Regions from separate parts of the Sphingobium sp. BS19 genome, predicted to be linked through region 2. Evidence: predicted binding sites of a transcription regulator. Region 2 holds the regulator's gene; each other region holds the start of a gene.
The links. Region 2 encodes LexA, which represses DNA repair genes until DNA is damaged. Its sites were predicted from a motif close to GTTCCNCNCTTGTTCT; they were not measured.
Positions count from the first base shown of each region.

Region 1: the regulator LexA is predicted to act here: its motif matches at 3,278-3,293, upstream of QMG56_RS09600 (MmcB family DNA repair protein).
Region 3: the regulator LexA is predicted to act here: its motif matches at 6,130-6,145, upstream of QMG56_RS04355 (ImuA family protein).
Region 4: the regulator LexA is predicted to act here: its motif matches at 1,115-1,130, upstream of radA (DNA repair protein RadA).

Region 1 covers NZ_BSEF01000007.1:52,507-60,422, reverse strand. Annotated here, with positions in the region: gene QMG56_RS09615 (homoserine O-acetyltransferase) at 1-652, opposite strand, end outside; gene QMG56_RS09610 (histidinol-phosphate transaminase) at 752-1,873, shown strand; gene QMG56_RS09605 (prephenate/arogenate dehydrogenase family protein) at 1,873-2,781, shown strand; gene QMG56_RS09600 (MmcB family DNA repair protein) at 2,785-3,267, opposite strand; gene QMG56_RS09595 (cell wall hydrolase) at 3,394-4,056, opposite strand; gene QMG56_RS09590 (DUF1491 family protein) at 4,236-4,571, opposite strand; gene QMG56_RS09585 (PaaI family thioesterase) at 4,568-5,053, opposite strand; gene QMG56_RS09580 (PTS sugar transporter subunit IIA) at 5,031-5,498, opposite strand; gene hpf (ribosome hibernation-promoting factor, HPF/YfiA family) at 5,655-6,248, opposite strand; gene dnaQ (DNA polymerase III subunit epsilon) at 6,352-7,050, opposite strand; gene coaE (dephospho-CoA kinase) at 7,075-7,671, opposite strand; gene aroE (shikimate dehydrogenase) at 7,683-7,916, opposite strand, start outside.
Region 2 covers NZ_BSEF01000002.1:37,913-45,828, reverse strand. Annotated here, with positions in the region: gene lon (endopeptidase La) at 1-1,480, shown strand, start outside; gene QMG56_RS02645 (HU family DNA-binding protein) at 1,649-1,921, shown strand; tRNA gene QMG56_RS02640 (tRNA-His) at 2,165-2,241, shown strand; gene QMG56_RS02635 (Glu/Leu/Phe/Val dehydrogenase dimerization domain-containing protein) at 2,363-3,412, shown strand; gene QMG56_RS02630 (DUF2975 domain-containing protein) at 4,083-4,589, shown strand; gene QMG56_RS02625 (helix-turn-helix transcriptional regulator) at 4,589-4,795, shown strand; gene QMG56_RS02620 (hypothetical protein) at 4,792-5,526, shown strand; gene lexA (transcriptional repressor LexA) at 5,554-6,249, opposite strand; gene QMG56_RS02610 (molybdopterin molybdotransferase MoeA) at 6,469-7,641, opposite strand; gene moaC (cyclic pyranopterin monophosphate synthase MoaC) at 7,638-7,916, opposite strand, start outside.
Region 3 covers NZ_BSEF01000003.1:161,837-169,752, reverse strand. Annotated here, with positions in the region: gene QMG56_RS04385 (hypothetical protein) at 1-206, shown strand, start outside; gene QMG56_RS04380 (TonB-dependent receptor domain-containing protein) at 294-3,119, opposite strand; gene QMG56_RS04375 (hypothetical protein) at 3,314-3,520, opposite strand; gene QMG56_RS04370 (SOS response-associated peptidase) at 3,736-4,383, opposite strand; gene QMG56_RS04365 (hypothetical protein) at 4,598-5,338, opposite strand; gene QMG56_RS04360 (hypothetical protein) at 5,493-5,798, opposite strand; gene QMG56_RS04355 (ImuA family protein) at 6,175-6,906, shown strand; gene QMG56_RS04350 (DNA polymerase Y family protein) at 6,827-7,585, shown strand; gene QMG56_RS23330 (DUF6504 family protein) at 7,590-7,916, shown strand, end outside.
Region 4 covers NZ_BSEF01000005.1:226,557-234,472, reverse strand. Annotated here, with positions in the region: gene radA (DNA repair protein RadA) at 1-1,081, opposite strand, end outside; gene QMG56_RS07270 (endonuclease/exonuclease/phosphatase family protein) at 1,190-1,894, shown strand; gene QMG56_RS07265 (patatin-like protein) at 1,934-4,288, shown strand; gene QMG56_RS07260 (hypothetical protein) at 4,321-4,773, shown strand; gene dnaJ (molecular chaperone DnaJ) at 4,822-5,949, opposite strand; gene dnaK (molecular chaperone DnaK) at 6,091-7,916, opposite strand, start outside.

The sequences.
Region 1 (7,916 bases), on a different contig from region 2:
GGACATCACCATCGGCATAATAGTCGCCGCCGCGCCAGCGTGGATCGGCCATGATCGCCTGCCGCCCCACTTCGTGAAACGCGATATTCTGTGCGCTGTGTCGAGCAGTCGATGCGATGACGACCGTCGATTCGACTCGCTCGGGGAATATTGTCGGCCAGGTCAGCGCCTGCATCCCGCCCATCGACCCACCGATGACGGCCCGCAGCCGATCTACGCCCAGATGATCGAGCAGCAATGCCTGCGCCCGCACCATGTCGCCAATGGTGATGACGGGAAAGCGCATCGCATAGGGTTCATCCCTCGTCGGATCGACGCTGGCGGGGCCGCTCGATCCCATACAGCTTCCCAGCACATTGGCACACACGATGAAGTGTCGGGAGGGATCGACCGGCTTGCCTTCGCCGACCATACGCCACCACCAACCGGGCTTGCCGGTCAGCGGATGCTGTGAGGCGACATACTGATCGCCAGTAAGGGCATGGCACAGCAGAATCGCATTCGATCGGTCCACGTTAAGCGTCCCGTACGTCTCATAGGCAATATCGACCGGCGTCAGCATCGCACCGCTGTCCAGCCGTAGCGGGCCGGACAAGCGCACCTGTCGGCCAAGGCCGAAGCGGCTGTCGCTGGGTGCAGGGACGGTAGCCATATCTGGCCGCTAGGGTGCGCGGAGAAAGCTGTCAATCATTGCACCACACCGATTCGGCTCCCTTTGCGTAGCGCAGGCTTTCCCGCTAAAGCGCGGGCCATGACAAAGACCCCATCACCGACATTGAATTCGCCGCAACCCAAGGACTGGATCCTGGGTATCTCCGCTTATGTACCGGGTAAGGCATCGAGCGCCGATGGCCGCCCGCTCATCAAGCTTTCCGCCAATGAAAATCCTCTGGGAACCGGCGATAGCGCCCGTGCCGCGTTTGATGCGGCGAGTGTAGACCTCACCACCTATCCCGATCCCGGCGCAACCCGGTTACGCGAAGCGATAGGCGCCAAGCATGGTTTGGATCCTGCGCGTATCATATATGGTACCGGTTCGGACGAACTGCTGCACCTCGCCGCCAGCGCCTATGCAGGGCCGGGGGATGAAGTGCTATACGTGCGCTATGGCTTTTCGGTGTATGATATCGCCGCGCGGCGTGTCGGCGCAACACCGGTTGTCGCACCTGATCAGGACTATGCGACCGATGTCGACGCGCTGTTGGCAGCGGTGACCGACCGCACCCGTGTCGTCTTTCTTGCCAACCCGAATAACCCGACAGGCACCATGACGTCAGTCGCCGAAATCGCGCGCCTTCATGCCGGATTGCGATCCGACATATTGCTGGTTCTCGATCAGGCCTATGCCGAATATCTGGAGCCCGAAGAGGACGATGGCGGGCTGGCGTTGGCGCGCGACGCAGGCAATGTCTTCGTGACACGTACTTTCTCGAAGATTCATGGGCTTGCCGCAGAGCGCATCGGCTGGGGTTATGCCGCGCAGCCGGTGATAGACGTGCTGCATCGCATCCGTGCGCCATTCAATGTAACGACGGCTGGGCAGGCCGCTGCGGCTGCGGCGATAGCGGACGATGCATGGATCGACGCAAGCCGCGCACATAACACGCGCTGGCGCGAATGGCTGGCGGCGGAAATGACGGCACTGAGCAATCATGGACTGCGCGTCGTGCCGAGCAAGGCGAATTTCCTGCTCATTCTGTTCGAAGGCACGCTGACGGCCGAAGAGGCACTGAACGGATTGATGGCCGAAGGCTATGCGACGCGCTGGCTGCCGGGGCAGGGGCTTTCCAACGGTCTGCGCATCACCATCGGCACCGAGGACCAGACACGCGACGTCGCGCGCATCGTCCGTAGCCTGGTGGAAGCGGCCTGATGTTGCCTTTTGCCCGTGTGACGATCATCGGCTTGGGCTTGATCGGATCGTCGCTCCTGCGCGCGATCCGCGCGGAGATGCCAACCGTAATACTCACCGGGCACGATGCGAGCGCGGAAGTGCGAGAGACCGCGCGGCGGATCGGCTTGGCCGACGACATCACCGATACGGCAGGCGCAGCCGTTACGGATGCCGATTTGGTGATACTGTGCGTGCCGGTGGGTGCAATGGCGGCAGTCGCCACTGACATTGCGGACGACCTGCCCGCCGATGCGATCATATCCGACGTAGGATCGTGTAAGGCGGAGATACTTGCCGCTTTGACGGCTGCGCTCCCCAATAATCCGATTATCCCGGCGCACCCCGTCGCAGGCACCGAAAACAGCGGACCGGAAGCGGGCTTTGCCAGCTTGTTCAAAGGTCGCTGGTGCATCATCACGCCACCAGCGGACGCCAATCCTGTCGCCGTCGAGCGCGTATCGGAATTGTGGAAGCGAATCGGTGCAGACCTCGAAATCATGGATGCCGCGCATCACGATCTGGTGCTCGCCGTTACCAGCCATTTACCGCATCTCATTGCCTACACCATCGTCGGTACGGCCAGCGATCTGGAAAACGTGACGCGATCCGAAGTCATCAAATATTCCGCAGGTGGCTTTCGTGACTTCACGCGCATCGCGGCTAGCGATCCGACCATGTGGCGCGACGTATTCCTGTCGAACAAGGATGCGGTGCTGGAAATGCTTCAGCGATTTTCGGAAGATCTGTCTGCCTTGCAGCGCGCGATCCGCTGGAATGATGGCGACGCACTATTCAACCTCTTCACCCGCACGCGCGCCATTCGCCGTTCGATCATCGAAGAGGGGCAGGACGATCCCGCACCCGATTTCGGCCGCGCGCATGGCTGAGTCCTAAAAGCCGATCTCGGCCGCATAATCGGGATCGGACAGTGCCGTCAGGCGCCGGGCTGCTCGGCGGGCAAATCGTAATGTTTCCGCCTTGCGCCGCGCTGCCGCCAGCGGCTCCGTCGGGGCAGGCCGGATGATTTCCGCATCATATTGGTCCGCGACGATCAACCCGGTGCGGGTTGGCCATAGCACTTCACTTTCGAACGGCGCCAAATCAAAGCCCGCCGGTACAGCCCAGAAATAGCGATCGCAATACTCGAAATAGTCCGCCCACTTCGCGTCACCCAGCAAGTCAGCGCGGCTGCACTTGATTTCTACGATGACGATATGCCCTGCCAGATCGATCGCCATGATGTCGGCGCGGCGCCCGTTGGGCAAAGGCACTTCGGAAATACCGAACAAGTCGTGGCGCTGAAAGAGTCGAAGAACCCCGCGCGTGACGGCCAGCGCCGTTCCCGGAGGGCAATCTGTAAGAATGGAAGCCATGCTTCACACTAGAACAGGAAGTGAACAAATAAAAGGCCGATTCCGGTATCCCTGCTCGGCCTTTTTTTGCTCTCCCCGCATTCCCACGACCACTGTCAGCAAAAGCGACGGGCTGGGGTAGCTATCTCAGCGATAGAAGATGTGATTATCGATGGAGGCCAGCCGTGCTTTGCCCCAACCGGGGGATACGCGACGCGCATGAAAGAACAGGGCGCCTTCGGCTGGGTTCTTCCAGGCATCGTTGATAGCGATTTGGGAAATGGCGACGGCTTCGTGCCAGTCGCGGGTCTGCGTGCTCGGCTGCGGTATGCTGCCGCCACGCACGAAGCTGAACTGGCTGGGCTGACGCACGACGCCGCACAAGCTGTCCGCAAAGCGGCCCGAGCGGGCGCGATTGATGATGACGCGGGCTACGGCGAGCTGTCCAGTCAGGCTCTCGCCTTTCGATTCATAATAGACGGCACTGGCCAGGCAGCGCATATCGTCATTGATGTCAGCGGGAAGCGTCTGCTCGTCGACCAGCTCAGCAAGCGAGGACGCAGTCTGGGCGTCCTGGGAAACATTTGCCGACTGGGACGTTGATGTCGTGCTGGTTGGCTGAACCACTTCCTGCGGCGCGGCGAAGGTAACGCCTGCAGCCTGAGGAGCGGTTGAATTGGGAAGCGCGCGGAGCGTAACGGGAATAGTCTCGTTAGATCCTGCCGCTTGGGAAGCGTCACTTGCCATTACAGCGGCAAGTGCAGACAAAGTAAATGCGGCCAGTGTTGCGGCCTTCAAACGGAAACTCATTCTAACCCAGAATAATGCGGTGAGTCGGCCAGGACACCGTGCCCGTATCGAGCTTATCTTGCGTCCGGTCGCCCCCCGTCTGCGTGTTTACCGTTTTCGCCCCCCATTGAACGAAATTGCGGCAACCTGCGCGTTGGCGTCGGCGCGCCTATGAATGGACCGTTCCGGGGAGTCAACGATCAACAGAGCGATTCAGCGGCCAACCGTTCCGCATCCGCGATATCAAGCTCTATTAACCATAGATCGGGATCGGACCTGCGACGACGGGCAATATATTCTGCCATCTCGTGCGGCGCTGAGCTCTCCTTTGGCCCACAGGACGCAAGTGTGTAGCCCTCAGTGTAATCCGAAATACGCTCAAACAGGCCGGTTTGTTCGCCTTTTTCCAAACATTGCAGCAGGATAACGCCACTGATCGGATCGCCGCGATGGAGGACCATGGCAAAGCCTCCCTCATTTTGCACCCGCCTGATAAGCGCACCTACCAGCATATGGGTGGCCAAACGCGCGGTCATGCTGCGGTGCGGTATCCTGGCAAGGATGACAGCGGAAATTGCGACCGCATAAAAGTGCCGGTGCCGCGCCCGACTTCCTCGCCTTCACTGTCGATCAGGCTCGCTTCGGCCACATAGACCCGGCGCTTCCCGCTGATCCAGCGCCCTTCGGCACGCAATCGCCCCGGATGAATCGGGCGCGTAAACAGTAGGTTGAAACTTGTGGTCAGAAGGAAACGATCGCTGACCAGACTGTTCGCAGCGTAAAAAGCCGCATCGTCCAGCATCTTGAAATACACGGTGCCATGTACGGCACCGGCAGCATGGAACAGCGTTTCATCAACGTCGAAGTCGATATGCGATACGCCCGCATTCGAGATCGTCAAATCGGAACGAAACAAGCTATTGATGGGCGCCGAACGATAGAGCTGCTCCAGCGCACGAAAATGCGCTGCTTCCCCACTGGGCGGCGTAGCGTCGTCAGGCAGCGTCACGAGCCTCATTACCCGAAAGCAAAGCGAACAGCGCTTCACGAGATCCGACACCCCGGAGTCGTGCAATCTGTGCATCGTTACGCAGGTAGCGTGACACCCGCGCCAACGTCTTCAAATGCTCAGCCCCGCTATCGAGAGGTGAAAGAAGAGCGAACACCACATCCACCGGCGCGTTATCCACCGCGTCGAATGGAATGGCAGATTCCAGCAAAATCACCAGACCGCATACCCGATCCAGCCCCGGAATCTTGGCATGGGGAATACCGACGCCACCGCCAAAACCAGTCGAACCCAGACGTTCACGCTCAGTCAATCGATCGAACACAACGTCTGCAGCCAAACCATAATTGGTGGCCGCCATGTCTCCCAATTTTTGGAAAAGTTGCTTCTTGCCGCTGACCGAAACGCTGGTAGCCAGCGCTTCAGGCGTTAATATATCGTCAAAATGGACCATGTCGTACCTAATGGGGTCAATCGCACATTCTATAAAGACCGGTGTTGACCAATCCTGAACGCCATCGCTGAACCAAAGCATGGCCCGTAGACCCCGACGGCCAGAACGTCAATAAAGGTGGGCCGGAACAATGATGTCCCGGCCCCATACAAGCTATTATACGCGAGGTTCGACCCAGCCAATGGTCCCATCGTTGCGCCGATACACCATGTTATAGGCAGACGTGCCCGCGTTGAGAAACAGCAACGCATTGGTGTTGCGCAGGTCGAGCATCATCACCGCGTCAGACACCGATGCCTCGGGAATATCGACCCGCGTTTCCGCGACGATCAATGGCGCGTCCGAAGGCTCCTCATTGTCTTCAGGCTGTGCAAAAACCGTGTAACCTGCACCATCGAACGCAAGGGCATCGACACCGTTACTGCGCTTGTCTTCCGCGGCAGCGGTCTGCGTATGGCGATCCTTGAGGCGTCGCATATAGCGACGAAGCTGCTTTTCGATGCGGTCAGCCGCCTGATCGAAAGCAACATGCGCATCCTGGGCTTCGCCGGCACCCTTAAGGATGAGGCCAGTCATCACATGGGAAACGATATCGCAATGGAAAGCGCCATGCGGCGCTGTGCTGAAAGTCACTTGCGCGGAAATGGCGCGCGCGAAATATTTCTCGGCCACCGCTTCGAGCCGCGTCCAGACGTGCTGCTTCAGCGCGTCGCCCGTGTCGACCTGATGTCCGGAAACACGAATATCCATTTTGCCTTCTCCTTCTACGAGCCGGTCCGTCGGGGAAGACGGGCCGGTGAACGTTCCGGACCGACCCAGGAAGGGCAAGTCCGGATATATACGGAGCAGCCAATCAGGCCGCTGCCCCGCTTAGCCAGAGCGGCTTGTCGAGCGTTGCGATGAACGCTGCATGTCGCTCCAGTTCCTCGGCACTGGCGCAATGCGGCCGTGCCGGACGGACCGGACGAACGGTCGAAACAAGGCTGCGTTCCATCGCGTCAGCCTGTCCGGTACCTTCGTCGGCCAGTATGAGACCGATCTGTCTTCCCCCGGTCAATTCGATGTAAAGTTGCGCAAGCAGTTCCGCATCGAGCAGCGCGCCATGCTTGACACGATGGCTGCGGTCGATGCCGTAACGGGTGCAAAGGGCATCAAGGCTATGCTTGGCACCGGGGTGCAGCATCCGTGCCATCGCCACTGTGTCCACCATGCGATCCAGGGAAATCGGATCGCGCGCAATCAGTTTCAGCTCATGATTCAAGAAACCGAAATCGAACCGGGCAATGTGTGCGACCAGCGGTGAATCGCCCAAAAACTCCAGCAACGCATCCGCGCCGTGCAGGAACAGCGGCTTGTCGCTCAGAAACGTATCGGACAAGCCGTGGATGGCTTCTGCACTGGCGGGCATGGAACGTTGCGGATTGAAATAAGCGTGGAACGTTTCGCCGGTCGGGACGCGATTGACGAGCTCTATACACCCGATCTCTACAAGCCGGTCGCCGCTGGCGGGGTCGAAACCCGTGGTTTCGGTATCGAATATGATTTCGCGCATAGGCCTTCCGACTCTGGAAGGATACTATCGGCCCGCTTTGGCATGAAGGCAAGCGACGAGACGACGGACCTGCGCGCGTGTGCGATCGAATGTCGTACCGGTATCGACAAGATAATCCGCGCGACGCCGCTTTTCCGCATCGGGCGTCTGCAGATGTCGGATGCGACGAAACTTGGCCGGCGTCATGCCGGATCGCGCCAAGACGCGCTTGCGCTGTTTCCAGGCCGGAGCGGTGACCACGATAACACCCTCCAGTTTCGCCTGCACATGGGTTTCAAACAACAGCGGAATATCCAGAACGACTAGTCGCCGCGCTCGGTTTCGTCGCAGAAAGGCCGCTCGGGATTGCTGAACCGCCGGATGGACAATAGCTTCCAGTGCCTTGAGTTCATGGGGGTGGCCAAACACTGCCGCGCCCAGCTTCGGGCGGTCGACACCTTGCGGACCGGTGGTGCCGGGAAAGCGCGCCTCTATCGCGGCAAGGATCGCCCCACCCGGCCCTTGCAACCTGTGCACTTCGGCGTCGGCATCGAACACCGGCACACCCTGTTGCCGCAGCATCGCGGCAACCGCGGATTTCCCCATGCCGATCGATCCTGTCAAACCCCAGACTTGCGCCATAACGTTCTCGATCAGGCCGTCAGCAAGGCGCGCAGTTCGGCGTCATGCTCGCGCGGCGCGTCGGCGTCGAAGAATATGTCGAAGGCCAGCGCCGCCTGCCCGATCAACATTTCCAGTCCATCGACCGTAGCAAGGCCGCGCGCCTTCGCCGCCGTGAGCAAGCCTGTTTCCAGCGGTGCGTAGACGATGTCATAAACAAGGGCGCTCGTCGGTTGGGCCGATAGATCGAGATCGAGCGGTGGCTG
Region 2 (7,916 bases):
CGACTTGCGGCAAGCGCAGGAAATTCTGGATGCCGATCATTTCGCCCTGGAAAAGGTGAAGGACCGGATCGTCGAATATCTGGCGGTTCAGGCACGGACCAACAAGCTGAAGGGGCCGATTCTGTGCCTCGTCGGACCTCCGGGCGTTGGCAAGACGTCGCTCGGTCGATCGATTGCCAAGGCGACAGGCCGCGAATTTGTGCGCCAGTCGTTGGGCGGTGTGCGCGATGAAGCCGAAATTCGCGGCCATCGCCGTACCTATATCGGGTCGCTGCCAGGCAAGATCGTCACGAACCTGAAGAAGGCGGGAACGATGAACCCGCTGTTCCTGCTCGATGAAATAGACAAGCTGGGTCAGGACTTCCGTGGAGATCCTGCGTCGGCTTTGCTCGAAGTGCTTGATCCCGAACAGAACGGTAAGTTCCAGGATCACTATCTGGAAATCGATGTCGATCTGTCCGACGTGATGTTTGTCACGACGGCTAACAGCCTTAACCTGCCTCAAGCTTTGCTCGACCGTATGGAGATCATCCGGCTGGAAGGGTATACCGAGGACGAAAAGGTTGAGATCGCTCAGCGCCATCTGATCGCTAAGCAGGTTGAAGCGCATGGCCTGAAAGATGGCGAATTCGAAGTCACTGAAGCCGCCGTTCGCGACCTTATCCGTTACTACACGCGGGAAGCAGGCGTTCGCACGCTCGAAAGGGAAATTGCCCGACTGGCGCGAAAGGCGCTGCGCAAGATCCTTGAAGGTGAATACAGCCAAGTCGTCATTACGCCGGACAATCTGGCGGACTATGCAGGTGTACGGAAGTTCCGCCATGGCATGGGTGAAGAAGAAAACCAGATCGGCGCCGTGACGGGGCTGGCATGGACCGAAGTAGGCGGCGAGTTGCTTACCATCGAATCCGTGACCGTGCCGGGCAAGGGCGCAATCCGGACCACTGGTAAGCTCGGCGATGTGATGACCGAGTCGATCCAGGCTGCATTTTCCTATGTGAAGGCGCGTTCGCCGGGTTATGGCATCAAGCCGAGCATATTTACGCGCAAGGATATCCATATCCATCTTCCCGAAGGCGCTGTTCCCAAGGACGGCCCATCTGCCGGGATCGGTATGGTTACCTCCATCGTCAGTACCCTGACCGGCATCGCGGTGCACAAGGACGTCGCTATGACCGGCGAGGTTACGTTGCGGGGTCGGGTGTTGCCGATAGGTGGCCTCAAGGAAAAGCTTCTGGCGGCGCTGCGCGGGGGCATCAAAACGGTATTGATACCGGCTGAGAACGAAAAAGATCTCGCGGAGATTCCTGCGAACATCCTTAACGGGCTCGAGATCATTCCTGTCAGCCACGTGGATGAAGTGCTGGCGCGGGCTTTGATTACGCCATTGGAAGCGATCACCTGGACTGAAGAAGACGATCTCGCGGCGCAGCCACGTCCTCTTGGAAATGGGGAAAATGATGTTGCAGTGCGGCATTAAAGGCCGGTTTTTCGGGCTATTGTCTCGAAAAGGGGCATTTTGAAGCTTTGAAACTTCCAAGGCGCAGGATTTTGTCGCTTTCTCTTTGACAGCGGCAAAATCCTGCGCCTTTATTGCCTGCCTAGCCCGCGATTCCCGACGATCAAACCAACAAGGGGTTCCCAGAACATGAATAAACAGGATCTCATTAGCGCAGTAGCGGACAGTAGCGGCCTTTCCAAAAGCGATGCGATCAAGGCAGTCGAAGGCATGTTCGAAGCTGTGACCGGTGCATTGAAGAAGGGCGACGAAGTCCGGCTGGTAGGCTTTGGAACATTTTCGGTCACCAAGCGCAAAGCGTCGACCGGACGTAACCCGCGTACGGGCGAGACCATGACGATCAAGGCATCGACCCAGCCCAAGTTCAAGGCAGGCAAAGGTCTTAAGGACGCCGTCAACTAAACGACCGCTGCGACGAAAGGCGACAGGCGCAACATCTCTCAGTCGTAGTGACGAGCGGTCGGCGATAATCTCGCCGAGCGGTTGGCACGTGTGGCTAGGGCTGGAGAAAAGCGGGGCACGGTGCCCCGCTTTTTCCGTTTTCGGCCCTTCGACGGCACAAGCCGTGCATTGGCCGCAAATGCGTACTTGACGGTTGGGTCCGCTGCGCCCTATGGGCCGTCTTCCCCGCAATTCGCGGGTGTGGCGATCGTAGCTCAGTTGGTTAGAGCGCCGGTTTGTGGTACCGGAGGTCGTGGGTTCAAGACCCATCGGTCGCCCCATTATTTTTATTTTTGCGCATGACGCCGCTGCGCTAAAGCGCGCGGCACATCGCGTTTTCGGGTGGCTTTTCCCGCATCGGCGCATTATTGCGTGGTTCAGTAATTTTATTACGAGGACCATATGACCGCTGCCTGGGATCTGCCTGACTTTGACGACCATGAGGGTGTCCACCTGTTTCGTGACCGGGCTAGCGGCCTGACGGCTGTTATCGCCATTCATTCCACGACTTTGGGTGCGGGTGCCGGTGGCACGCGGTTCTGGCATTATGCCGACCGGACCGACGCAATCACCGACGCGCTGCGGCTGTCGCGCGGCATGAGTTATAAAAACGCCATGGCGGGGCTTCCCATGGGTGGGGCAAAGGGCGTGATCCTGGCAGATGCGGCGAAAACCAAAACGCCTGCAATGCTCGAAGCGTTCGGGCGCGCGGTCGATTCGCTTGGCGGTCGTTACGTGACGGCGGAGGATGTCGGCATTTCCGAAAGCGACATGATTACGATATCCAAGGGGACACGGCACGTCTCCGGCTTGCCGGTCGCGGCCGGTGATGCGGGCGGCGATCCGGGGCCGTTCACCGCCTATGGCATCTATCTGGGCGTCAAGGCTGCGGTCGGGCACGCCTTGGGCAAAAGCGACATGGCGGGTGTGCATGTCGCCATTCAGGGCGTTGGCAGCGTAGGCGGCGGCCTTGCCCGCTATCTGGCCAAGGATGGCGCGAAGCTGACGCTGGCCGATGTGAACAGCGACCGGGCCAAGGCGCTGGCGGCGGAGCTGGGTGGCGAGGCCGTTGAAGCTGAGGCGATCATCGGCGTGGAAGCGGATGTGTTCAGCCCCAATGCGTTGGGTGCGATCCTGAATGAATATAGTATTCCTTTGCTTAAGACGGGAATCGTCGCGGGCGGCGCCAACAACCAGCTTGCGACCCCTGCGGATGCAGCGCGGCTCCATGGGCGCGGTATCCTGTATGCGCCGGATTATGTCATCAACGCAGGCGGGATCATCAACGTCGCCCTTGAATATCTGGGGCAGGGCGACCGAGATGAAGTGAACGGGCGGATCGAGATGATTCCCGACCGGCTGCGCGCGATCTGGACGGAGAGTGCTGCAAGCGGCCGACCGGCGGCCGATGTCGCCGATGCGATGGCGCAGAAGCTGATCGGGCGCGGGTAAGCGCGTCGGTCGGTTGAGCGCGGCTTCGTTTTGAGGGCTGTCGATGCTCGGAAGGTTACAAAGGTGACACTACGTTACCTCCCCGTGGGCGTGTCATAGGGAGGGGTGGCGAGCGAAGATTTTCGCGGAAAGCCTCAAAGGCCCCACTACGTCACCACCCATTGTGGCTGTCCGGGGTTAGATCCCGGATGAAACTTCCCGAAGCCCGACGCGCGCGCTTCCATGTTCCTGTCTGCGCAGGAACATGGTGGACTGTGGTTCTAGGTTGTTCCCCGGCCTTCGCCGGGGAACGGGATGGATCATGTGGTCAGCACCGTCTAATGCCATCATTGTATTTCTCCCTCGCCGCACAGGCTCAGGCCAGCCACAGGCTCCCCGCCTGAGAGACTTAGTGTTGTTGCAGCATGAGGCGCTGCGGTCCTATTCGGCCGCACGAATGTCGCCAGAATGCACATAGTGCAGTCAAATTGCCGCCTGGCTGTCGTGCCTTTGCGTCATGAGCGCAGAGGCGAGAGGGGATACGCGAACAAGGACTTCGTGCAGGGCAACGGGCTAAGCACGGGCGGGGTTTAGCGGAGTGGGGTGTGTGTAGGACAGGGGAATATCTGAGGTTGCCGTTTATCAATTCATGATATATCGATATTCAATAATTTCAGGCATCGGGATTGTCATGCTGCGTGCGACTCGGCTTTCGATTGTGGTGTTGACCTTCGCCAATTGGGTGGCAATTGCGTTCTTCACCTTAACCGTCCTTTGCGTGCTGCTGGACGTTCCGCTTGCTGCAGATCGCGTGAAACGGGTTGCTTTGCCGGGCAACGCTGACACCCTTAAGCAGATTGTTGTGACCATCCTACTGATAGGCATTACGACCAGCGTAGCCGTAGATCGAATTTTCCGCCAAATTCTGTGCATCCTTGATTCTGTCGTAGCAGGTCAGCCGTTTGTGTCGGCAAATGGCTCACGGCTCCGAGCTATGGCGTGGTATTTATTAGTAATTCAGATTCTTGACACCGGCTTCGCTTTTGCAATTCGCACAATCAACCATCTCGTTAATCACGCGCCTTTTGGTTGGGGACCGTCTGCAACCGGATGGATTGCGATACTGCTTCTTTTTGTTCTAGCCCATGTTTTTACACAGGGAGCAGCTATGCAGGATGAACTGGAGGGTACAGTTTGATGCCTGTCAGAGTGCAACTTGACGATCTTCTCTGGCAGCGGCGCATGACGCTCACTGACCTTGCAGATCGCGTCGGCATCACGCTGGCAAACCTCTCGATCCTAAAGACAGGCAAGGCCAAGGCTATCCGTTTTTCAACATTGGAAGCGATCTGTCGGGAGCTTGGCTGCCAACCGGGAGATTTGCTGAGTTTCGAGCTGGAGTGAACGCCATGCTATGGTCGTTACGGAGCGTCTATGTGCGTTGCTGGCGCTATGCTTTTGCTTGCCCTGTGCTATTCAGCTTACCGATCGTGACCGAAGCGATGCAGCACGTCGCTGAGTATAGCCAAGGCTTTTATGCCGATCTCGCCAGCGCCAAGGCAAACGAGCATAGCATGCTCAGGATGGCGTTCGGCACCGTGAAAATATTGTCGGTGCTGATAGCGCGCTATTGGGTTATTCGCTGGTTAGAATGGGGCGATGGCAAACGAACTTTCGGTTTTGATGGTCGAAGCATTGCGACATTCACGCCTTGGCTGATTTTCGAAGCTGCAATCACCTTTCCAACGATCTGGCTACCCGTTTTTGCGCCCTCGCTCGGTAGACCTGTCATGATTCTTAGCATCATCTCATTTGTTCTTAGTCTGCTCTTTTCCGATTGGAGCCGAGCAGCTTCAATAGGTCAGAGCGGCGGTCCGGTCCGTTCAGCCCGAAAGGTCGCACCAGTATTTCTTTGGGCGTTAGCGTTCAATCTAATTGCATTGCTGCCTATAATGACTTTGCATTACGCATTGATGATGGTCGCAATGAACGGACACCACGTAATACGATGGATAGTATTAGCGGCAGACACAATAGTCGTAGGATACTTAAGCGCTATCGTTTGTGGCGTACCTTGGTTTGTTTCCGAGCATGCTTTAGCGCGGTTCGCTGTTAGGCACGCTAAACTACAGTAACTGAAATAGCAGCATCTCGCCAACCCATCAATTATACCGTCGAAGAAGCCCCGCCAGTTTGCCCTGGATGCGGACCTGTTGCGCGTTGTAGATCTGCGGTTCGTAAGCGCTGTTGGCGGGGTCCAGGCGGACGCGGGGGCCGTCTTTGCGGAAATATTTTAGGGTGGCTTCGGCATCGTCGATGAGAGCGACGACGATCTGGCCGTCGCGCGCAACTTCCGTACGCTGGATGAGTGCGAAGTCACCGTCGAGGATGCCGGCTTCCATCATGGAGTCGCCGGAGACTTCCAGCGCATAATGTTCGCCTGAACCTAGCAGGGCCGCAGGGACGGACAGCATGTTCTGCCCTTCCATCGCTTCGATGGGAACACCGGCGGCGATGCGACCGTGCAGCGGGATTTCGATCACATCGTTGGCGGCGATGGGGATATGCGGCACGGATACCTTGGGCGGAATGACCGCAGGGGTCGCGGCCAGCAGCGCAGCAGCCTTTCGCGCGCGTTCCAGTCCTTCGGGAAGTTTCAGCACTTCGAGCGCACGGGCGCGGTTGGGCAGGCGGCGGATGAAGCCGCGTTCCTCCAGCGCGTTGATGAGGCGATGGATGCCGGACTTGGAACGCAAGTCGAGCGCTTCCTTCATCTCCTCGAACGACGGGGAAACACCGCCTTCCTCAAGGCGATTGTGGATGAACGTGAGCAATTCTTGCTGCTTGGGCGTTAGCATATCAGACCTCATCCTTTGGAACGGACGGGGAACGTATAGGAAACGCATGGGGTCACGTCAAGCGTTTGGCGATTATGCGCGTGAGGACATGCAAGATGCCGTTCCCCTGCGAAAGCAGGGGGCCAGAGGGCAACAAAGCACTGCGCGTGAGACCCTGTTCCCCTGCTTTCGCAGGGGAACAGGTACATGCTCAAGGGCGATACGTGCCGCGATTGCCGATTATATCGGCAGGATCGTGACTGGGGTGCCTTTCTCTGCGGCGGCGGAGCCTGCGGAGCGGACGATCAGGCAATCGGCGGCGGCGAGGGCGCGGGTGGCGGCGCTGTCCTGCGCGGTGAGGGCGACGGCACCTTCCTGCGTCATCCGGGCGCGCAGATATTCGTCGCGGGTGCCGGTGGCACCCAGATCGGTGGCCAGCGGCGCCGTGGTGAGGCGCGGCAAGGGCGTGGGATCGCCGGACAGATGACGGACGAGCGGGAGCAGGAACAAGGTTGCGGTGACGAAGGCAGATACCGGATTGCCGGGAAGGCCTAGGAAGGTCGCGCTGCCCAGCGTTCCGGCGATCAACGGCTTGCCGGGGCGCATCCGGATCTTCCAGAAGTCGAGCGTACCGCCTGCCGCTGCGAAGGCAGGGCGGACGAGGTCGTGATCGCCCACTGACGCGCCGCCAGTCGATACGATGATATCGGCGTGGCGGGCATCGAAGGCTGACGTCATGGCGGCAAGATCATCGGGAATTATGCCCATATCGTCGACATCGCAGGGGAACGCGGCGAGCATGGCGGCGAGGAGTATGGCGTTGGAGGAGGGCAGCTTGCCCGCCGGAATAGGCGCGCCGGGGGCCACGAGTTCGTTGCCGGTGGACAAGATGGCTATGCGGGGGCGTCTGTGGACGGGGAGCGCGCCGTATCCGCCGAGCGCGGCGAGGCTGAGTTGTGTCGGGCCGAGGCGGGTTCCGGCGGGGAAGAGCAGATCGCCGCTGGCAAAGTCCGATCCGCGCGGACGGATGTGGAGGCCGGGGGGCAAGGGGTCGTCGGTCGCGGGGGTAAGGGTGTCGCCCTCGCGTGTTGCATTTTCCTGGATGAGTATGGCGTCCGCGCCGAACGGAACGGCGGCGCCGGTGAAGATGCGCGCGGCTTCGCCTGCGCCGAGCGGTCGGGGGAGCGGGCCGCCTGCGCAGCTTTCCTGCGTGACATGCCAGGGGCCATCGCCCGCCGCGAGCGCATATCCGTCCATCGCGGACAGGTCAGCGAAGGGTTGATCGCGTAGGGAGGCTATGTCGGATGCGAGCCAGCGGTTGGTGCAATGGGCGAGGGGCGCGTCCTCGTGGGGTAGCGGACTGGCCAGCGCGAACAGTCGCGCCTGTGCGTCCGCTACGGCGAGCAGGCTCATCGTGCTGCGTGCCAATCGCCCGACTTGCCGCCGGTTTTGGATAGCAGGGCGATGCTGTGGATTGTCATGCCCTTATCGAGCGCCTTTGCCATGTCGTATACGGTAAGCAGGGCGACCGAGACAGCGGTGAGCGCTTCCATTTCCACGCCCGTTTGCGCGGCGGTGCGGGCGGTCGCCTTTGCGGTGACGCCGGTGTCGTCGAGGTCGAAGTCTACCGTCACGGCGCTGAGCGGGAGCGGGTGGCACAGGGGAATGAGATCGGCGGTCTTTTTCGC
Region 3 (7,916 bases), on a different contig from region 2:
TGCTCTACCTGCGGCAACCTGGCTATGGCCCAAGCTATATCATCGGCAAAATCCAACTCGACAGCATGATAGCGCGCGCGTCCCATGCTGCGGATACGAGCAAGACGGCATTTAACATGGGCGAACTTTACGCCCGCATTACCAGCATAGGCATTCTGCCGCCGGCACTTATCGAAGCGGAGTTGTTCGCGAACGCCGACAAATAGCCGGGCCAGAATGCTTGCAGCGCTAAAAATAGGGGCCGCTACCAACCAGGTAGCGGCCCCTATTTATTAGAGCGTAAGGCAGCCAGCTTACATCTTGTAGCTGATCCGCGCGTATCCGAACTGGCCAGGCACGTCATAGGTCGTGGGATCGTAGTTCGGGCCGGTGCAGGTGTTGCACGCTGGCGGATCCTGGTTGAACACGTTGTTCACGCCGATCGTGAAGGCGGTGCGCCTGTCCAGGAAGGATGGCGTGAAGCTCAATTGTACGTCACCGTAGAAGGTGTTGCCCAGCTTGTTGCCGTCGCCTTCGACGACGCCGCGGATATAGCGGCCCGTGAAGGAGGCGGCGACGTCACCCAGCGACCAGTCGACCACCGCATTGCCCTTGAACTTGGGATAGGACTGATCAGGGAAGCCCCGCGTCGTTCCGCGATAGCTGGTCGTATCGAAGCCCGTCGCGCTGGGGAAAGTTTCCTTGTAGCGCAGCAGGAAGTTGCCATTGACCGCCAATCCGAACATGCCCGCGGAAGTCTCTGGCGTGCGATAGTTGAAAGTGACGTCAATGCCCTTCGTCTTGATGCTGCCGATGTTCTGCAGCACACCATTGATGCGAGCAATGTTGCCGCTGGCCACGCGGATCACCGAAGCGCAGCTCAGCGCGTCGCCGCTCAGAGCACAGCGCGACAGCGTCGTCTGCGGTGCGATGTTGGCGATCGCGTCGCTCACCTTGATGTCGTAATAGTTGACTTCGAGGCTAAGCAGGCTCGCAAAGCCGCCGTTGCGTGCCCATGATGGGCTGTAGACGCCACCGAACAGCCAGGTCTTCGATGTTTCCGGCTTCAGGTTGGTGTTGCCACCCGTCAGAACGCCAAGCTGGCCGCCGGTCGGCTCGGCATAACTTCCGCTTGCAGGAACGCCGTTAGCGATGCAGTTCGTGCGCACCGTCGCATTTCCTGCGAACAAACCGCCCGCAGCGCTGGTGCACGGATCATCGATCGGCGCGTCCGACCGCGATGCCGCGCCGAACAATTCACCGATACTGGGAGCCCGGAAACCTTCGGCATAGGAACCACGCAGCAGGAAGTCTGCAACGGGCTTCCACAATACGCTCCCGGTTAGCGACGTGTTACTGCCGCTGGTCGAGTAATTGGAATGGCGCACCGCGCCATCCAAGTCGAGCGAGTGGAAGAACGGCGTGTCCTTCAGCACGGGTACACGCAGCTCGGCATAGACTTCGTCGGAGTTATACTTGCCGCGCGCCGGCTGGGCCGGGATATCCGCACCCAAGCCTGCCGTGATGATGGCGTCCGGCGTGAACGTGCCGCGCTGGTAACGATGCTCGTAACCAATGGCGACGCCGACGGGGCCAGCGGGCAGATCAAACAGCTCGCCCGAAAGGTTCGCGGTATAGTCCTGCAGTTGCTGGCTGCTGCGATCCTTTTCGGTGAAGCCAACGAAGGCCAGCATCGCCGGTGTGACGGACCCTGCTCCGCCGAAGATGTTGAAGGGTACACACGGTCCGGTGCAGTTACCCACCGGTCCCAGTGCCTGCGCGAGGTTTGCGGCGTTGATGTTGCCGGTAAACGTCTGATGCGCATCGTTGAACCCGACGATTGCCGTCGCGTCCCAGTACCACTTGCGCTCACCGATATCGAACGATCCGTCCAGTCCTGCGGTGGCCGTCATTGTGTCGACGCGCTGGCTGTATGTACGCTGGCCTGCTTCGACCAGACGCCGGCGTACCGTTGAATAGGTCGCGGGCTGGCCGTTACCGCCTGCCGACAAGGTGTAACCGAACGGGTTGAACGGGTTGGTCGCATCGATCGAAATCGTGTCGAGCAGATTGCCGTTGCCAGCGTCCGGGCCGACGAACAGCGGCAGGAATGCGGCCTGGTTCTGCGAATTTCGGCGGTTGTAGACCAGCTTTGCGCGGAAGTTTACGCTGTCGCTCAATTCCTGCTTCGCGCTGATGAACGCGCCGTAGCGCTCAGAAGGCGTCAGGAAGTAGTTGAAGGGCGAGAAGTTGAAGCGATCCGCCGTCGTCAGCGCACGGAAGTCGCTGTTGGGCCCGGTCGGGTTCAATGGATCATAACGACCGCGACCATTAAGCGGAGGATTCTTCGGCGTGAGGACCGATCCGCTACCCAAATCAATAAAGCCGTTCACCGTCGCGCTCGAACAGCCACCGACCGGATCGGTACAGCTGGTCTGGCCGGGATTAGGGAATTGCGACGTCTTGCGATCGCGCGTCCGCACCGCTTCCTGCTTAACATAGCTGCCGCCGATGACGATGTGCGTCGTCGGACCATTGATGCCGTAGCTCAACTGATAGTCCTGCGTGTGGCCGTCACCCTGACGGAAGGTGCCGAACTGGGCAGAGGCCTGCAGGCCGTCCTGTTGTGACTTGGTGATGACGTTGACGACGCCCGCAAGCGCGTCCGAGCCGTACAGCGGCGACTGACCGGATTGCAGCACTTCGATGCGCTCGATCATGTTCGCGGGGATCGTATTCAGATCGACCGTCGAGGGGATACCGCTGCCGCTCGTGCCGTTTACGTAACGGACGCCGTCGACCAGCACCAAAGTGCGCTTGGCTTGCAGATAACGCAGCTCGATTTCCGCCGAACCCGCGCCAACGCCACCGCCGTCTGGCGGGTTGCCGATATTTCCGCTGTTGTTGACCTTCGAGTTGAGACCACCCGAAGCGCTGGGCAGCCGCTGCAGTACATCGGCCACTGCAGACAAGCCGGTGCGGGCTAGCGCCGTCTGGTCGATGGTGATGACCGGTGAATCCTGCTCAAGCGGGTTCTGGCGGATGCGCGATCCGGTAACGATGATCGCCTCGCCACCCTCTTCCGCCTGCGGCGCAACTGCGCCGATATCCTGCGCCATTGCCGCAGTTGCGAGTGCCAATACAGGCAAAACGGTACTGCACCGAAGTAAGGTCTTTAACATGAATTTAGCCCCCATCATTTTTGATATGGGGAGGTTTTGGGCGTCTGTTTCTAAGCTGGCAATCGTAATACTGCCTTGTCTACTGGTCTGATGTCACAATTCTGAATTATGTTGCGGCGGTGCAACATTTTACGCACTTCGCTTGAATGTATTCAGCAGCCGGATATTGATCGGTCGCCGGAATGACGGAAAAACGAAGCGTTACCTTCGATGCCATAAATACGGACAGCTGCATGCGCGGACGGAAGTTCACGCAATGTTTCGCTTGTACTTAATAGGAATGGCAAGACAGCAGCGCGGATGTGCTGAGCGCCATCGTTGTCGAGATTCAGTTGGCGGATAGCCAAAGCTTGCTTCATGAGATCATGTGATTTTTGCCCCTAACCAGCGCAAATTCTGTTTTGAATAAGCCTTCACGTCATGCGAGCGGCAAAAAAAATGGGCGACGGTACGCCGACAGCTATTTTCGTCCACAACTGATCGCCTGTCCAACAGTCGACCGGCAGCTATCGCCGTCTGTCCGCTGGAAAGCTGACAGTCTCAAGTCGGCCATTTTTGCAAGTTGCCGGGGGGATCAGAGCAGCGCCGCTGCTGCTTCACCGCTCGCCTTCAACCAGGGTTCGCTGGTCCGCTCGATCTCGATGAGGTCGTCCGGAAAGCCACGTGACTGGAAGCCGACCACGTCTTCGATCGTGCCATGCAACCACTGGTCATATTCATGCCGCATCAGCAGCACCGGCATGCGATCGTGTATCGGGCGGATTGCCTCATTGCAGTCGGTCATGAGGCCCGTGTAGACCGATCCCCACTCTATGCTCTCGCGCCAGAATCCTGCCCAGGCGAACACGGCCTCACCCTTCACCCGGAACCATGTCCGTGTCTTGCGGCCCTTCTCGCCTTCGGCTTCGGCAAAGGCAGTGACCGGGATCAGGCAGCGCCAGTGCGGCTTGGGCGCAATGCCGCGCCACATTGGCTTCGTTACATCAGCGACGTTGTTCACCGGCAGCGGCTTGATCGGCAAGCCAGTACGCTTGCTTTTCTGCGGTAGCGGAAATCCCCACGTCATCGACTGGAGGATACGCTCGCCAGCCTGCTCGCGTACCACCATGCCGGGCCAGCCGGGCACCGTCTCGTCCGCCGCGTTGAAGGGGGTCGGAATTTGCGCGCTGAACAAGGCGGCAATTTCCGCGGCAGGTTTCTTGGCCTGGTAAAGATTGCACACGCACCGTTAATGGCATGGCCCATGCAATCCGCCAAGGGCCGGATGACAGTGTTGGACAGCCAAAGGAAAGCTGGCGAAGGAGTGGGCTGCATAGAGTGCCGTCATTCTACGACACTCAACGATCGTGCAATGATCAATGGGTGCAAGATCTCACCAGGCAATCCGCCGCGCCGCCTCAAGACGAGGCGGTGCGGCAATGACATCAGGCAGAGGTCTAACTGCCATTCGATGGCGAACGTTCCGTATGCGACTGAAATGGAAGCTGCGTGTCAGTTGGATCGACTTTCGAAATCTTCACGTCTACTGGTCGGTCGGCCGATATATCACCTGCCTCTCCACCGAGGGGAAACAGGGATCGCTCTTCTTCTTCTTCTTCTTCTTGCAAAGCCACCTCCGCTTCGCGCTTGCTGCTGGCCGCCATCGCGCCATTCAATCTAAGCTCTTCGAGGTGCCCCATTAGCCTTTCGTTACGACGTTGCGCTGCTTTGAGATCCTCATCAAGCTTGGCCGTCCTGAGCCATTCCAGTTTGAGATCGTTTTCCGTTTTACATAATTGCTCGATGATGTCGGCGTTTTCTTCCTCGGCCTGCTCAGCGCGCTGCCGGTCTACCGCAATGCTCGACTGGGCAAGCCCATGATAGTATTGTGCGACTGCGTCAGTCGACCGCCTGAATATGGCCAACAATGTCTCGTTCGACTGCTTGAGCCCCTCCTGAAATGTATTTTCTGCTTCAGGCGGCACATAGATGTGCGACGAGCCAGCAATTTGTGCCTGCCGCTTCCTCCAGTCTGCAAGCATCTCATAGAGCTTACCGCCCGCGCTGCAGCCAAGCCTCTTCGCCACTTGATAGCCCTTGACTTTGGCTGGCGTACAAGCTTCCTCTGATTGTATTGCGGCTGCGGCCGCATCCACCATTTTCTGGGTAATCTTTATCTCGTTCGTGTTCATCGTCATTCTCGCTTCTGCGGCGGGCGAGCGACACGCGCGATATCGCGCGATGTCTGGCGATATCGCGCGATATCGCTACTGTCGTTGTCCAACGCCCGCATTTCAGTAATGCATGCAGCTCATGGGCTCACACGCACAATTCTGCGGTAATGATCTGAAGTTAGGGAGCGTCCCAATGTGCAGGGGGGTGGCTCAGATGCCGGAGCGCCGTGTACATCACGTGACCAGCATCATGTACCAGATCGCGGGTCCGTATAAACAAGTCGATCAAAATGCCGAGTGCCAACAAACCGAGTAGAGTGGTTGCAAGATGGCGAATTCGTCCCCACACGCCCTTGCGCCGCTCTTCCTCTGCTTTGATTAGTCGATAGACGATGAGCAACACCTTCCCCATCGGGGTAATCTTATTGTCTTGGAGCATCTTTTCTGCAAGCGCTTGGCTGTTGATCAAAGATTCAGGTTCCACAAAATCAAATATAGAGCGAAACCGGGTCTTCGACAAGTCACATCAGATAAATTATCTTGTAGGAGCCACTATATCGCTAATAGAACAGCGCCTCCACTTGTGCAGCAATAAGTTTTTGTCGTGAGAGTGAATAATCGACTATCATAATTGTGTCACAAAATTCAGCCAGTTGGCAATGCCATTGGTGCGTTATCATACCGTGCCACACCAAGTCACTTCTGCGTCTTTCAAGGCCGGCGTAGAAAAATTTATGTGCATCGGAATGGCGGATTTGCGCCACTGTTGCTTGGTACGTCGCGGTCGGGCGACTTGACGAACGCCTCGCGCAATAAGAACATAAGAGGAACGTAACGCCACTTCTGAGTCTTGACCTGTCATGCGCCAATCCACCGTCATCGATACTCTGCGTGGCCATATCGCCGCGATCGAAGGCGTGGCGGCACGGCATGCAGTTCTGCCGTTCGGCGTTGATACGATAGATCAGCGCCTGCCGGGCGGCGGCATTGCAGCGGGCGCGCTGCATGAGATCGCAGGCAGCGTCGATCTGGCCGATGATGCCAGTGCCACGATCTTCCTGGGGGGCATGCTGGCGAGGATGGAGGGGCCAGTATTCTGGTGCCTGCGCTGGCGCGACCTGTTCGCTCCGTCCCTGCATCTGGCCGGATTGCACCCGGACCGGGTCGTCTATGTCGAGGCTGGCAGCGACACCAATGTCCTGCTCGCCATGGAAGAATGCCTGCGCCACGCCGGCATTGCTGCTGTCGTCGGCGAAGTCAGCCGCTATTCGACGACGGCATCAAAGCGGCTGCAACTCGCCGCCGAAGCCTCGGGCGTGACGGCGTTCGTATTCCGCCGCGCCTCCATGCCCGCGGCGCTGGCAGAGGGCACGGCGGCTGCGACGCGCTGGCGCATTACCGCGCATCCAAGTGCACCGCTGGGTATCCCAAGCCTCGGCCGACCACGCTGGCATGTCGCGCTGGAACGCGTGCGCGGTGGCACACCGTACAGCTGGATCGTGGAGGGGGCTGATGCGCAGGGTCGTATCGCTCTTCCTGCCGCACTGGTCGACAGACCGGCTGCGGCGGAAGACCGCCAAGTCGCCGCCTGAAGCGGGAAAGCCACAGCTGCCGCTGGTAACAGCAATGCCCGACCACGGGCGGCGCATCATCGCGTCGGTCGATCAGGCAGCGCGCAGGCTTGGCATCATGCCCGGCATGACGATCACGCGGGCGCGGATGCTTAGCCCGGACCTGCACATCGTCGATGCCGATCCGGACGCCGATTGGGAAGGGCTGCGTCGCCTCACCCTATGGGCAGGGACACGCTATTCGCCGATTGTCTCACCCGATCCGCCGGACGGCATCTGGATCGACATCACTGGCTGCGCACAGCGGTTCGACAATGAGCGCGCATTGCTCAAGGATCTGCACCGGCGTGTCGCTGCCAATGGGCTTGGCGTACAGATCGCGGTTGCCGACACGGCAGGATGCGCGCACGCAGTCGCGCGGCATGTGCCCTCCGGCAGGCCGACGACCATCCTGCCCGGCGAGCATCGCAACGCGATGGCATTACTGCCCATCTCGGGCCTCCGATTGGATGCCGTGACCGTTGATGGACTACGCAAGCTGGGTTTCGAGCGCGTCGAGCAGATCATCGCCACCCCGCGTGGACCGCTCGCCAAAAAGGTTCGGACGCAATCTGCACCGCCGGCTGGATCAGGCGCTGGGCTTTGTACCCGAACCACTGCAGCCGATCTTTCCCGATCATCTGCCGAGCAGCCGCCGTGACTTCATGGAGCCTTTGTCGACGGCAGAAGCCTTTACGCAGGTGATGGGTGACCTTACCGCGGAGATAGTCGAGCATCTTGGGCATATCGGTCAGGGCGCGCGCCGGCTCGACTGCTACTTCCATCGTGTTGACGGACAGATACAGGCGGTCCGCGTTGGCACCGCCGTGCCGTCGCGCGACGGGCAGCATCTTGCAAAACTGCTATCGGCACGAATCGAGACGGTAGATCCCGGGCTTGGTATCGAAGCCATGACACTGGTCGCGTCGCTGATCGAGCCATTGCGGCCAAGCCAAGGCGAAAGTCTGCAGAGCCTCGTCCAAGGTGGGCCG
Region 4 (7,916 bases), on a different contig from region 2:
CCCCCGCGATATTGAGATAGACTTCGCAGGTCGAGAAGCTGAGGCCGCAGCGCGCCTCCAGCACCGCAAGGATCATGGCAAGGCGTCCGCTGTCCCATCCCACGACCGCGCGGCGGGGCGTTGCGCCGCTGGCGAGGCGGACGGTGAGCGCCTGTATCTCGATGAGGACAGGGCGGGTGCCTTCCAGAGCCGGAAAGACCGTCGCGCCCGTCACCGATTCGTCGCGATGCGTGAGGAACAGGGCGGAAGGATTGCTGACTTCGGCTAGCCCTTCCTCCGCCATCGAAAACACCCCGATTTCATCGGTGCCGCCAAAGCGGTTCTTGATCGCGCGCAGGATGCGATATTGATGGCTGCGCTCGCCTTCGAAACTGAGCACCGTATCGACCATATGTTCGAGCACGCGGGGACCGGCGATGCTGCCGTCCTTGGTCACATGGCCAACCAGCACGACGGCAGTGCCGCGTTGTTTGGCGAAGCGGATCAATTCCTGCGCAGAGGCGCGGACCTGACTGACAGTGCCCGGTGCGCCTTCGATCAAGTCGCTGTGCATCGTCTGGATCGAATCGATGACGAGCAGGGCAGGGGGCTGGCTTTCGCCCAAGGTGGTCAGGATGTCGCGCACGGACGTCGCGCTGGCCAGTTGGACAGGGGCGCTGCCGAGGCCGAGCCGCTGCGCGCGGAGACGCACCTGATCGGCCGCTTCCTCACCGCTGATATAGGCGACCGACAGACCGCGCATGGCCATCCGTGCCGCTGCCTGCAACAGCAGCGTGGATTTGCCGATGCCCGGATCGCCGCCGATCAATGTCGCCGATCCCGATACGAGACCGCCGCCCAAAGCGCGGTCGAATTCCGCGATGCCGGTGCTGGCGCGAGGCGGCAGGGCAATGGCGCTGTCGAGGCCGATCATCTGCAATGCGCGTCCTCCAGTCTGGAGGTCGTGCTTGGCGGCGAACACGGTGTCGCCCGCTTCTTCGTACAGGCTGTTCCATTCGCCGCAGTCGTCGCACTGCCCCTGCCAGCGCGGGGCGATCGATCCGCATTGCTGACACACGAATTTACGTTTTGCCTTGGCCATTCCCAAATCCCGCTAAATCCCGTCCTTCATATCAGAACATATGCGGAACACTAGTCCTGTTTGCGCTGATGGGTGGAAACATAGCGGACATTGAGGCATTGGACGATCATGGGACAAACCACCTTTCGTGTCGCCACCTACAATATCCGTAAAGCCATAGGGACGGATCGCCGTCGCAGTCCGGAGCGTATCCTGGACGTGCTGGCCGAACTGGATGCCGATGTCGTGGCGTTGCAGGAGGCAGACCGGCGTTTCGGCCCGCGCCTTGCCGCCATTCCGGCGCGCTTGCTGGAGAGCCACAGTCCATATCGCGCCGTGCCTCTGGATGTACGGGTGGAAAGCATGGGCTGGCATGGCAATGCCATATTGGTGCGCAAGGACATGGATGTTCCTGCGCATGATATCGTCCATCTCCCCTGCCTGGAACCGCGCGGTGCGATCATGGCCGAAGTGACGACGCCGGTTAGCCCGGTACGGCTGTTCGGGATGCACCTCGACCTGTCGGGATTGTGGCGCCGTCGGCAGGCCGCCGCGGTCATCCATGCCGCCGGCGCGCGCGATGCGATGCCGACGGTCTTGATGGGCGATCTCAACGAATGGAGCGCCGACCGGGGATGCCTGGCCGATTTCGCGCGGCATTACCGCTTTGCGCCGTGCGGACGCAGCTTTCATGCACGGCGGCCTGTCGCGCGGCTGGACAGGATTATGTATTGTGAGCGGCTGACATTGAGTGCTTGCGGCGTCCATGAAAGCGCAGCGTCGCGCAAGGCGTCTGACCATCTGCCGATCTGGGCTGAATTCGCTCTGGCTTAAGATCGTGACATTCCTCCCTGCATTTGCGATGCGTCGCATATGAGGGAGAAGGAGCTTCGGCTGGCGCTGGTATGTTATGGCGGGATCAGTCTCGCCATTTACATGCACGGGATCACCAAGGAAATCTGGCATCTGGCACGGGCCAGCCGGGATTTTCATGACGGCATTGCAAAGGATGATCCGCATGGTAGCTCGCGCACCGTCTATCGCGATCTGATTGCGGATATCGAAGCGGAGACGGGCACCAGACTGCGTATCCTGCCGGACATCATTGCGGGGGCGAGTGCGGGCGGGATCAACGGCATATTCCTGGCGCAAGCCATAGAGACAGGCCAGTCGCTCGATCCGCTGACCGCGTTGTGGATGGAATATGCCGATATAGACCGGCTGCTCGACCCCGATGCGCGTCCGGCGGCGAAGTTCACGAAATTCTGGGCCTCTCCGCTGGTGTGGATGGCGGCGCGGCGGCCGGGTGACGCTGTGGAGCGAACGGTCGCGCCCGAGACACGGGAAGAAGTGCGGATGAAGCTATCGCGCTTTATCCGGTCCCGCTGGTTCGAGCCGCCCTTTGGCGGGGCGGGGTTCAGCAACATGCTGCTCGACGCCTTCGATGCGATGGCGAGGGAGCCTGCCGGTACGCCGCTATTGCCGCCGGGGCATCCGCTCGATCTGTTCGTGACGGTCACCGATTTCGAAGGCTATCCCGAGAGTCTGGAACTGCATAGCCCGCCGCATGTGATCGAGACCGAGCATAGGTTGTCTTTGGGCTTTTGCGCGCGCGGCCGGTCGCGCGATGAACGAAATTTTGCCGATCCCATCGAATTGGCCTTTGCGGCGCGCGCCACGGCCAGCTTTCCGGGGGCCTTTCCGCCTTTCACGGTGCGCGAGCTGGACGGCGTACTGGAAGAGCGGCAGCGGCATTGGCCGGGGAGGGAAGCGTTTCTTAAACGGGTGTTGCCGCGCCACAGCGCGCTGGGCAAAGCCGAAGACGCAGTGCTCATCGATGGGTCTATCCTTGCCAATGCCCCGTTTGCGCAGGCTATCGGCGCGCTGCGCAATCGCCCCTCGCGTCGGGAAGTCGACAGGCGCTTTGTCTACATCGATCCCAAGCCGCATAGCCGCAGCATAAAGCTGACGCGTAGCGGGGAGGCGCACGAATTGGCCGAGGGGGAAGTGGCGCCGCTGCCCGGCTTTTTCCGTACAATCTTCGGCGCGCTCAGCGATATTCCGCGCGAACAGCCCATCCGCGACAATCTGGATGCCATCGAGGGGCGGTCGCGGCGCATCCTGCGGATGCGGCAGATCATCGACGCGCTGCGTCCGCAGATCGAGCATGACGTGGAAAGCAGTTTCGGCGGGACTCTGTTCCTCAACCGTCCGACACCGGCGCGACTGGCAGGCTGGCGGGCGAAAGCTCAGATGCGGGCGGCGGGCGCAGCGGGCTTTGCCTATCCCGCTTACGGCCATTTGAAACTGTCGGGCATCGTCGATGACATTGCCGACCTGTTGTTCCAGTTGGGAGCGGACGATAATGCCGGGCAGCGGGACGCGACACGGCAGGCCATCTGGGGTCATGTACGCGACGCGGGGATCGATCAGCTAGGCGGCGATCGACGCGACAGTGCGAGCCCGGAGACGGTGCAGTTCTTTCGCGATCATGACCTGAGTTTTCGGGTGCGTCGCCTGCGCTTTATGGCGCGGCGGTTGGCGGAAACGCTGGAAGTGGAAAGCGAGGCAAGCGCAGATGCGCTGACTGCCATGCATGATGCGATCTATGGCGGGTTGGCTGTGTATCTGGAACGCGAATCCGCCGAATATTATGGCGATACGCTGGCCGATGCCGCCGGGCGGGTGCGCGCCGATCCGGGGAGTGTGCTGACCGCTTTGGCGGCGGCACGCGATTTGCGCGCGTGCGACGAGGCGGCAGAGTTGCTGCTGTCCGATGCTCTGTCCGAACTGCCCAAGGCGGAGCGTCGGCTTCTATTGCTCGCTTATCTGGGTTTCCCCTTTTACGATATCGCGACCCTCCCGCTGCTGCAGGGGGAAGGACTGGACGAATATGATCCGGTAAAAGTCGACCGTATTTCGCCGGAGGATTGCTCGGCGATCCGCCCTGCCAATGCGGCGGCGACGTTGCGGGGGATGGAATTCAACAACTTTGGCGCCTTTTTCAGTCGGGCCTATCGCGAGAACGATTACCTGTGGGGGCGGCTGCATGGAGCTGAGCGGCTGATAGACATCGTGCTTTCGACACTGCCTGTAGGTATCACGCTTCCTGCCGACACCGTCACCCGCTACAGAAAAGCAGCGTTCCATGCGATATTGGATGAGGAAGAAAAGCGGCTGAGTCTGGTGTCGGATTTGATCGCGAGCCTGCGGAGGGAAATTGGGTGAAGCCAGGGTCGGGAAGGGCGATAGCGGTGCTGATGCTGCTGACATCCGCCTGCTCCCGTTCGCCCGCCGAAGATACGGTGCAGAACGAGACACCTGCATTGGCGGAAGCTGCCAAGCCGGCAGTCGAGTCCGCTCGCACGGAGGAGGCGCCCGAAGCTCCGGCGGTGGTTGCGAAGATTGCAACGACTCCGGTGCCGGATTTGCCGCAAGACGAGACGATCGCCAACAGCACGCAAGACGCCATGCCCTTCCCAGATGAAGTCACGGATTTCATGGTCGCCCGCGACGGATGCGACCATTTTCGGGGCGAGGAGCCCTATGACGAGGAGCGTCGCGTCTTTCTGGAGGACAACATTCGTACGCTATGCACCGGCAGCGACGTCAAGCTGGCGGACTTGCGCAAACGCTATCGCAAGGACGCCGAGGTGATGTCGGCGCTTCACGAATATGCAGACAAGATCGAAACGCCGCCGTCGCCGGAATGATACTGGTCGCAGGGGTGGCACGTGACCGCCCCCGCGTTCACCGGGTGATTATCCCAGCATATCCTTCAGCTTGCTGAAAAATCCAGTCGATTGCGGACATTCCTCGCCGGTTTCCGTTTCACGGAAGGCTTCGAGCAGTTCTTTCTGCTTGGGCGTAAGGCGTGTGGGAGTCTCTACGTCGATCTGTACGACCATGTCGCCATGACCACGACCGTTGAGAACCGGCATGCCTGCGCCGCGCTGACGCAGTTGCTTGCCAGACTGTATTCCCGCCGGGATGCGGATTTCATGGCGCTCGCGGTCGAGGCCGGGGACTTCGATTGTTCCGCCCAGGGATGCAGTCGTGAAGCTGACAGGCGCGCGGCAGAACAAGGTCGTGCCTTCGCGCTCAAAGATGCTGTGCCGCTCCACGTGCAGGAAAATGTAGAGATCGCCTGAGGGTGCGCCGCGCGGTCCGGCTTCGCCTTCGCCCGTCAGGCGGATACGTGTGCCTTCGTCGACGCCTGCGGGAATGTTGACCGAGAGCGTCTTCTTCTTGTCCACCCGACCTTCGCCGCGACATGTGCCGCAGGGGCTTTCGATGACCTTGCCTGCGCCGTGACAGGATGGGCAGGTGCGTTCGACCACGAAAAAGCCTTGCTGAGCGCGGACCTTCCCATGACCGTTGCAGGTGCCACAGCTTTTAACGCCAGTGCCAGGCTTTGCACCCGATCCGTCACACGTATCGCACGGCGCGGAAACTTCCACGTCGATCGCGGTCTGCTTGCCATGATAGGCATCTTCCAGACCGATTTCGAGATCGTAGCGCAAGTCTGCGCCGCGGCGGCTGGCCTGACGTCCGCCGCCGCCGAAACCCGACTGGCCAAAGATCGTTTCGAAGATATCGCCTAGGTCGGAGAATCCGCCTGCGCCGCCGCCAAAGCCGCTCCCGCCACCCGGTCCGCCATTCTGGAAAGCAGCATGGCCGAAGCGATCATAGGCTGCACGCTTCTGCGGATCGTTCAGCACAGCATAGGCTTCGCTGACCGCCTTGAACTTCGCCTCGCTATCCGCGCATCCCCCGTTCTTGTCGGGGTGATATTTCATCGCCAACTTGCGATAGGCGCTCTTTAGAGTCGCGCCGTCAGCCGTGCGATCGACTTCCAACAGCTCGTAAAAATCAACTTCGGTGCTCATAGTGCCCTCACCCCTTCAAGGGAGAGAGTTGGAAGGGAAGGCTGCGCACGCCCATGTTTGCCATGTTCACGCTTTAGCCACCGACTTCCATCCCCCTCTCCCCGACCCTCTCCCCTGAAGGGGAGAGGGGGGAGTTTTTCCTTACGCTTTGCTGTCTTCGTCTACTTCGGAGAATTCGGCATCGACCACGCCGTCATCTGCCTTGGCTGCCGTTTCGGCACCCGGCGAGGCACCGGCGGCCTGCTCCTTCTCGTAGATCGCTTGACCCAGTTTCATGGCAATCGTCGCCAGTTCCTGTGCCTTTGCCTTCATTGCTTCGATGTCGCCGCTTTCGACGGCTGACTTGGTCGCAGCAACGGCAGTTTCGATTTCCGACTTGAGCGACGCATCGACCTTGTCGCCATGCTCTTCAAGCTGACGCTCGGTCGTGTGGATCAGGCTTTCCGCGTTGTTCTTGGCTTCGGCGGATTCACGACGCTTCTTGTCTTCTTCGGCAAACTGCTCGGCATCGCGGACCATCTGATCGATGTCGGAGTCGGACAGACCGCCCGAAGCCTGGATCTTGATCTGCTGCTCCTTGCCGGTGCCCTTGTCCTTGGCGGACACGTTGACGAGACCGTTGGCGTCGATGTCGAAAATGACTTCGATCTGCGGTACGCCACGCGGTGCAGGCGGAATGCCGACGAGGTCGAACTGACCCAGCAGCTTGTTATCCGCCGCCATTTCACGTTCGCCCTGGAACACGCGGATCGTCACGGCCTGCTGATTATCGTCGGCAGTCGAATAGACCTGAGACTTCTTGGCAGGGATCGTGGTGTTACGATCGATCATGCGCGTGAACACGCCGCCCAGCGTTTCGATACCCAGCGAGAGCGGGGTAACGTCGAGCAGCAGCACGTCCTTGACGTCGCCCTGCAGAACGCCTGCCTGAATGGCGGCACCCATCGCGACGACTTCATCAGGGTTCACACCGGTGTGCGGTTCCTTGCCGAAGAATTCCTTCACGATTTCGCGGACGCGCGGCATGCGGGTCATGCCGCCGACGAGAACGACTTCGCTGATGTCGCTGGCGGTAACGCCTGCGTCGGCCAGTGCCTTCTTGCAAGGCTCCAGCGTTCGCTTGATCAAATCGGCAACCAGCTTTTCCAGATCCGAACGGGTGATCGTCTTCACCAGATGCTTCGGACCGTTCTGGTCGGCAGTGATGAAGGGCAGGTTGACTTCCGTGCTTGCCGCCGAAGACAGTTCGATCTTCGCCTTTTCTGCCGCTTCACGCAGACGCTGCAGCGCCAGCTTGTCGCCGCGCAGATCGATGCCTTCCTGCTTCTTGAACTCGTCGGCCAGATATTCGACGATCTTCGCGTCGAAATCTTCACCACCCAGGAAGGTGTCGCCGTTGGTCGACTTCACTTCGAACACGCCATCGCCGATTTCCAGCACGGAAATGTCGAAGGTGCCGCCGCCAAGGTCATAAACGGCGATGGTCTTGCCGTCCTGCTTGTCGAGGCCATAAGCCAGTGCGGCTGCGGTCGGTTCGTTGATGATGCGCAGCACTTCAAGACCGGCGATCCGGCCCGCGTCCTTGGTTGCCTGACGCTGGGCGTCATTGAAATAAGCCGGAACGGTGATGACAGCCTGCGTGACGGTTTCGCCAAGATAGCTCTCGGCGGTTTCCTTCATCTTCTGCAGCGTGAAGGCGGAAATCTGCGACGGCGAATATTCTTCGCCACCGGCCTTGACCCACGCATCGCCATTGCCGCCGCTGGCAATCGCATAAGGGACCAGTTCCATATCCTTCTTGGTCAGCGGATCGTCGAACCGACGACCGATCAGACGCTTGACTGCGAAAATGGTGTTTTCCGGATTGGTGACGGCCTGGCGCTTGGCCGGCTGACCGATCAGGCGCTCGCCATCCTTCGTAAATGCAACGATCGACGGCGTCGTGCGCGCGCCTTCCGAATTTTCGA